Regions from separate parts of the Clostridium swellfunianum genome, predicted to be linked through region 2. Evidence: riboswitches for the same ligand, from Rfam matches in the RefSeq annotation. Region 2 holds a riboswitch; each other region holds the start of a gene.
The links. Region 2 has a riboswitch for cyclic di-AMP ahead of NBE98_RS09120 (LysM peptidoglycan-binding domain-containing protein). Riboswitches for the same ligand answer to the same signal wherever they lie in the genome.

Region 1: another riboswitch for cyclic di-AMP. It lies ahead of NBE98_RS20220 (M23 family metallopeptidase); the one in region 2 lies ahead of NBE98_RS09120 (LysM peptidoglycan-binding domain-containing protein).
Region 3: another riboswitch for cyclic di-AMP. It lies ahead of NBE98_RS11315 (C40 family peptidase); the one in region 2 lies ahead of NBE98_RS09120 (LysM peptidoglycan-binding domain-containing protein).

What each region holds. Positions count from the first base shown of each region.
Region 1 covers NZ_JAMOFV010000006.1:4,249,642-4,251,908, reverse strand. The annotation lists gene NBE98_RS20225 (nickel-dependent hydrogenase large subunit) at 1-401, shown strand, start outside; gene NBE98_RS20220 (M23 family metallopeptidase) at 451-1,383, opposite strand; cyclic di-AMP (ydaO/yuaA leader) riboswitch at 1,387-1,510, opposite strand; gene NBE98_RS20215 (glutaredoxin family protein) at 1,717-1,902, shown strand; gene NBE98_RS20210 (sensor histidine kinase) at 1,934-2,267, opposite strand, start outside.
Region 2 covers NZ_JAMOFV010000006.1:1,991,010-1,993,276, forward strand. The annotation lists gene NBE98_RS09110 (HAD family hydrolase) at 1-395, shown strand, start outside; gene NBE98_RS09115 (DUF3892 domain-containing protein) at 457-687, opposite strand; cyclic di-AMP (ydaO/yuaA leader) riboswitch at 842-968, shown strand; gene NBE98_RS09120 (LysM peptidoglycan-binding domain-containing protein) at 971-1,735, shown strand; gene NBE98_RS09125 (ECF transporter S component) at 1,838-2,267, shown strand, end outside.
Region 3 covers NZ_JAMOFV010000006.1:2,387,435-2,389,701, reverse strand. The annotation lists gene NBE98_RS11320 (GNAT family N-acetyltransferase) at 121-636, shown strand; cyclic di-AMP (ydaO/yuaA leader) riboswitch at 731-863, shown strand; gene NBE98_RS11315 (C40 family peptidase) at 867-1,508, shown strand; gene NBE98_RS11310 (hypothetical protein) at 1,616-2,267, shown strand, end outside.

The DNA of each region.
Region 1 (2,267 bases), 2.3 Mb from region 2:
TTGCAAGGGTGCTAGAAGCAAAAAAGATAATAGAAATTATGAAAGAACTTTTAAGAAGGATTAAGTTTCAGCCAGCAGAACAAAAACGATATGATATATTAGACAGCACTACTGGGCGTGGATTAACCGATACAACAAGAGGTGCTTTAGGACACTGGATATCTATAAAGGATAAAAGAATTGAGCATTATAATATTATCACTCCAAGTGTTTGGAACTGTTCGCCAACTGATTCGAATGGAGTAAAAGGCACAATCGAACAGGCCCTTATTGGAACTGAAATAATAGACGAAGAACATCCAGTTGAGATTGGAAGAATAGTGAGATCCTTTGATCCCTGTATATCTTGTGCTACACACGTTATTACTGGAACAACAAAACCAATACAAATAATTGTGTAAAGGAATAGAAGGCTGGCATTTTAATGATTCAGCCTTCTATTATATATTTTTATCTTAAATATGAAAATGGGTTAACTGGAGCACCATTTTTCCTTACTTCGAAGTGAACATGAGGACCGGTAGATCTTCCAGTATTGCCTGATTTAGCAATAATATCTCCAACAGATACTCTTTGCCCATCTTTAACAAGTAGTTTTGAATTGTGTCCATAATAAGTTTGTAGTCCGTTGCTGTGACTTATGATAACTACATTTCCATAGCCGCTTTGCCACCCGCTATAGGTTACCTTTCCATCAGCATAAGCCTTCACGTTTGTTCCTGTTGAAACTGCTATATCAATACCTTCATGCTGTTTGCCCCAACGAGCTCCATATCTAGAAGTTACAGAACCACTAACAGGCCAAATACCGCCTCTGCTTACAGTTTTAGAAGAAGCTTTTACATCTGCTTTCTTAGATTCAGCTTTTGCTTCGGTTTTTAATGCTTCTACTCCTGGAAGTATAATCTTCTGGCCTAATTTAAGCTTGTCTGGTGACCCTAAATTGTTTATTTCTAACAAATCATAAAAGTCTATTTTATATAAAGAAGCTAAGTCCCATAGGTTTTCGCCATCTTTAATCTTATATGCTATGCCATCTATAGAAGGAAATACTAACGATTGTCCTTCTTGAAGGGCTGTATTTGCACTAATTCCATTTGATACAGTAATAGTGCTGACCTTTATTGCATATGTATTTGCTACTGTTTCTACAGTGTCGCCAGCTTTTACTAAATACTCTATTAGTCTTGGTTGACTTATTTGAATATCAAAGGCTTCAGCTATTTGCTGAGAATCTAAGATTAAGGTGTCGTTATCTATTTGTTCTACTGCTGAGACAGATTCCGAGTCAGCATATACCTTTAAAGTGGTAGAGGCTACTGTAATAGAAACAGATAAAGCTATTACTGAAAGCAATGCTATTGATATTTTTCTTTTTTTCATAATTATCCTCCTCTATAACGCCTACGAGGTTAGTTGACGGGTTAGGTCATAGAGTAACCTTCATCAAATGATTCACCCCAAAATTTTAATCCCCCGTTCCATTAGATGGATTCGGCACGTATGTCAAATATTATATACAAAAGTAGACAGGCATGCAAATATAAATTTTGGTATTTATCAATTTGGCATCAAATACAAAGCTTTTAAACAACAAAAATTATAAAAATGTATAAATATATGTTTTTAAGAAAATATAACTAATGAAATACCTATATAGGAGGCAACACAATGAGCGTTACAGTTTACACAACACAAACCTGACCTTGGTGCAAGGTGGTAAAGGATTACCTAAAGTCAAACAATGTAGCTTATGAAGAAAAGGATGTTTCTAAAGATCATGATGCAGCAATGGAAATGATTAGCAAGTCTGGACAACGAGGGGTGCCTGTTGTTGATATTAATGGCAACATAGTTGTAGGTTTTGACCAAGACAGTATTGACGAATTATTAGGAATATAAATTTAAGGGAAGGCTAAATATAGGCCTTCCCTTAAATCTTCAGATAGTTTTTTGGTATTATAAAATAAAATTCTGTTCCATTTTCAAATGAGCTTGTAACTCCATAATGAAAACCATGCATTTTTAATATTTCTCTACATATTGGCAAGCCTAACCCCATACCGCCGCTTTGGGAATTTTTGTAGTATTTATTCCAAATCTCATCAAGTTCATGGGGTTTAATGCCTTCACCGTAGTCTTTTACTGATAATTTTATATTTTCGCCGTCATAGGAAGTAAATACCTCAACTTTGCCATTTTGCATACTAAACTTAATTGCATTATCTAAGAAATTATATAATACTCTTTGGAGGTACTTTAAATCT
Region 2 (2,267 bases):
AAATGCAAATAGAAGAAATTATGAAAGATTGGCATAATATTTTAATACCTATTGAAGGAACTGTCTGCCTTTTGAAAAAGCTAAAAATCAATGGATATAAGATAGTACTACTCTCTAATTTTCACCTTAAAGCATTTGAGATAGTCTACAACAGATATCCTTTTTTCAGACTTGCAGATGAAATGATTATATCCTCAAGAATAAAACTGCTAAAGCCAAACAGAGAAATTTACCAACATATGCTTAGCACACTATCTATTCTTCCAGAAGAGAGTTTATTCATAGACGACACCCTGGTTAATATCGAAGGAGCTAAAAAACTTGGTATTAACGCAGTTCAATTTATAAGTTCAGAGCAGCTTGAAATAGAGCTAATCAAACTAAATTTACTGTAATAAAAAAGGATAGATTCAGTCTATCCTTTTTTATTATTTTGAAAAAAGTCTTATGTACACACTAGAATGTAGGAATGTTATCTAGGTTATCACCTTCTCTGTCATTTGGGTTGCTTCGTAGATATTCTCTACCATTTCTTGCTTTTCCCACATTTACCCCTTGAATTATACCTTCTCTTGTCATAGTTATTGCTTCATTGATTGAATACACATTACCGTTATCAAGCATTACATCTGTTATATCTCCATCTTGATTCTTTTTTACTTTTACTATTTGTGACTTGCTATCCATATGATCTTATCCTCCTTATAACTATATATTCTTTATTTATAGTTAGTATTTACTCTATATAATTGTTTATGCATATTTGGGCAAAGTTGTACCATGATATGCCTGTCCTGCCACCTATCTTCTATAGATATACTCAAAATCCTTTGTTACAATAACAACCATCAAGCCGAATCTCCTAAAAGGAGTACGGGGGATAACTATGGGGTGAAGTTCGTAGTTTGAGCAGGGTACCTCTTACCCTAACCCGTCAACTAACCTCGGAGGCATATAGGAGGATATATCTATGATAAAATCAAAGATATTAAATGTTACTTTATTTGCTTTAGGGTTAACTCTATTCTCATCACATGTAGCCAAGGCAGCAACCTACAAGGTAGCTCCTGGCGATTCGCTTTACACAATAAGCAGAAGCTTTAATACAACAACACACGAGTTAATGACAAACAACAAATTATCAAATTCATTAATTTATCCTGGACAATTACTAAATGTTCCAGATAGAAAATATACTGTAAGAAGTGGAGATACTCTTTATTTAATTGCTAAAAAATATGGAGTAACTATAAACTCAATAAGAAATACAAATAACTACTGGAAAGATTATATATATCCTGGTCAAGTATTAGTTATACCAGGGAAAAGTTCTTTTACTGCTTCCTCTGTTAGCAAAGGCGTTGTACCTTACACCCAAAGCGACTTGGACCTTCTCGCAAGGCTAATTCAAGCAGAAGCTCAAGGTCAGTCCTATAAATCACAGGTTGCGGTAGGTGCTGTAGTTATAAACAGAGTTCAAAGTTCAGCTTGGCCAAACACTATTAGAGATGTAATCTATCAAAAATCAGGAGGCTACTATCAGTTTACTCCTGTAGTAAATGGTTGGATTAACAAGTCAGCTTCAACAACAGCTAGACAAGCTGCTCTAGATGCTTTGAGGGGTTACGACCCAACTAATGGTGCGGAATTTTACTTCGATGACAGCACAAAGAATACATGGTTATGGTCAAAGACAGTAGCGTTAAGAGATGGAAATATGGTATTTTCATATTAAAATAAAAGTGTACAACCTTTTGGGGTGTACACTTTTTGTTTTACACTTTTTTGCAAGAGTGATATACTAATACTGGAAATATTTATTTAAGGATGGGGTAGTATGAAAAATAAAAATGTTATTTGTTTAGTACAAAGTTCAATCCTGTTGGCTACTGCTATAGTTTTTCAGCTGATAGGAAGCAAAATTCCAGGAATTAACCAACTTCTTGTAGGTTCGGTTATTAACTCCGTTCTGCTTGTGGTTACATATCTTTGCGGTACATTTTATGGAACTGCAGTTGGAGTATTAACCCCATTAACAGCACTTCTAGTTGGACAACTAAAGCCAGCCATGGCACCTTTTATACCTTTTATAATGATAGGAAATTGTATTTTTGTCATCTCTTACGGACTCTTTCTTTCTAAAAGTTCCTATGGGAAATATACAGGTGTAGGCTTAGGGGCGATACTAAAATTCTTATTTTTAAGCTTATCTGCAAAAAAATTTATTTATATTTTCAAAATGAACTTTCCTGCGCCTATAGCTAAAG
Region 3 (2,267 bases), 400 kb from region 2:
ATAATAACACATTTTCATAAAATTGTTTATATTGCTTTTGCTAATTTTTTAAAGAAAAAATGTACAGTTAAAAGGATTTTAAAAGGCTTTGTAGAATTTAAATATTCAAGAGGTGAATTTATGTTTGATATGAATGTTAATATTGATGATGATATATATATTAGAAGCGTTAAAAAAGAAGATGTTGTTTCTATTCAAAAATGGATTAATAATCAAAATTACAACTTAAATGACAAAGAAAAGCCACTAGGGCTAAAAGAGATATATGAAAGATTTTTAGAGTACTATGTAAGTGAAGGAGAATTCTTTTTAAAGATAAATAAGGGTGATGCCTTAATTGGAATTTTAAAAGGAAGGATAGAATTTAAAAATCCTAATGAGGTTTGGATTTGGTATTTTTTAATAGATAAGGAATGTAGAAATAAAGGTATAGGCAGCAAAATAGTAGAAGGTGTTGAAAATTATTTTAATCAAGGTTTTGGCATATATGATTTCTACTGTGGAGTTTGCGAGCAGGATACAAAGTTTTTAAGGTTTTGGAACAAAAACGGCTATAGGCTTATGAGAATATCTAAAGGGTTCTTCAAGGTGGATGAGCAGTATAAAGATATGATGATTTTTAAAAAGGAATTATAATTTAAGGCATAATTGGAAAGTATACCCTAAAAGTTGGTAAATTATTCATCAATATGGTCAAACTTAATTGACATATAAACCTTTAATAAATTATAATGAAAATATGCTGAATCCTATTTTAGGTACGGAGGAACCGTCATATTGGGGTTAATCTGATAAATTTAAATCAGTAGGGAACCTTCACCCGAACCCGTCAGCTAACTCCGGAAGCAAGAAGGGGGGGAACACGAATGAAATTCTCTAAAACAAAACCATTTATTTTTGTTGCTACTGTGATGGCTGTCGCATTAATTTCAAAGTTCACAGCTTATGAGGTTAAAGCAGATGCAGCTGTTAAAGATCAGCCAAGTGTGGTTGTTCGTTCAGCTAGCTTAAACTCGGACAAGACTATAAAAGTTCCAGAGAGAAATGCACAAAGGGAGAACAGAGTAACCAGTACAACTAAGAAAACTACCTTAAACAGAGGTGGCAGCGGATTAAATCAGGCAGGACCAAAAGCTCCTGAAGGAAGCAACAATGTAGTAGCTTACGCTTATAAATTCTTAGGCAAGCCATACATATGGGGTGCTTCAGGACCTAATGCGTTTGATTGTTCAGGCTTTACTTCATACGTTTATAAAGCGTTTGGTGTTAGCTTGCCTCATCAGTCAGGAAGTCAGTATGGTTATGGTAAATCAGTAAGCAAAAGTAATTTAGCTCAAGGAGATTTGGTGTTTTTTAACACATACGGTTCAATATCCCACGTTGGAATTTATATTGGTGGCGGAAGATTTATTCACGCTGGAAACTCCAGAAGTGGAGTTATAGTCAGCAGTTTATCTGAAGGCTACTATGCATCTCGACTTGTAGGTGCGAAAAGAGTATTAAAATAATGGTTGGTCTCGGCAAAATTTGCCGAGTTTTTTTTATCATAAATTTGTCCTTCCATAAATAGTATTAAATATAGTATGGTTCTGTGATTTTAATGGAGGGATATAAAATGAAGTACACAAGATATGATATGAAAAGAAAAAACAACGGCAATTTAGTTTTAGGACTAGTTCTGTTTTCTACACTTGTATTTGCATTTTTAATTGGTACTGTGGTATCAAATGTTTTTCTGAAAAATTCGGCTAGAAAAGATGAGGTTATAAAGCCTCAAAATGCTGTTGATGTGGCTAATAAAACCGAAATAAAAGGCAAGGTTAAATATATAGCAGTTCAGGGCGGGAAGTTTAGAGAAGCTCCGGGAGTGGAAAAAACAAAAAATGCTTTAAGTACCTATGGAAATCCATTTACTATTCAAGATCCAGATGGGACAAGAGTGCTGCTTGGGATATATAGTGAAGAAGAAGCTTTAAGCAAAATAAAGCTTTTAACAGAAAATAATATAGATAATTCCAAAATGATATTTGAATTAGGCGGCTCAGGCGATGCTTGTGATGAGGCTATTGCTGCGGCCATAGGTGCAGAATTGGATGTGCTTTCAAAGCTGAGCGAAAAGGATGTACAGTCTGTAAATAGCAGTGAAATTAAAGAATGGCTTAAAGGCTTAAAAGATGTAGATAAAAACAGCAAAAATTTTGCTTTACTTGAAGAATTAAAGGCGCAAATTAATGGACTTCCTGAGAAGCTTGAAAAGGAGAAGGCTC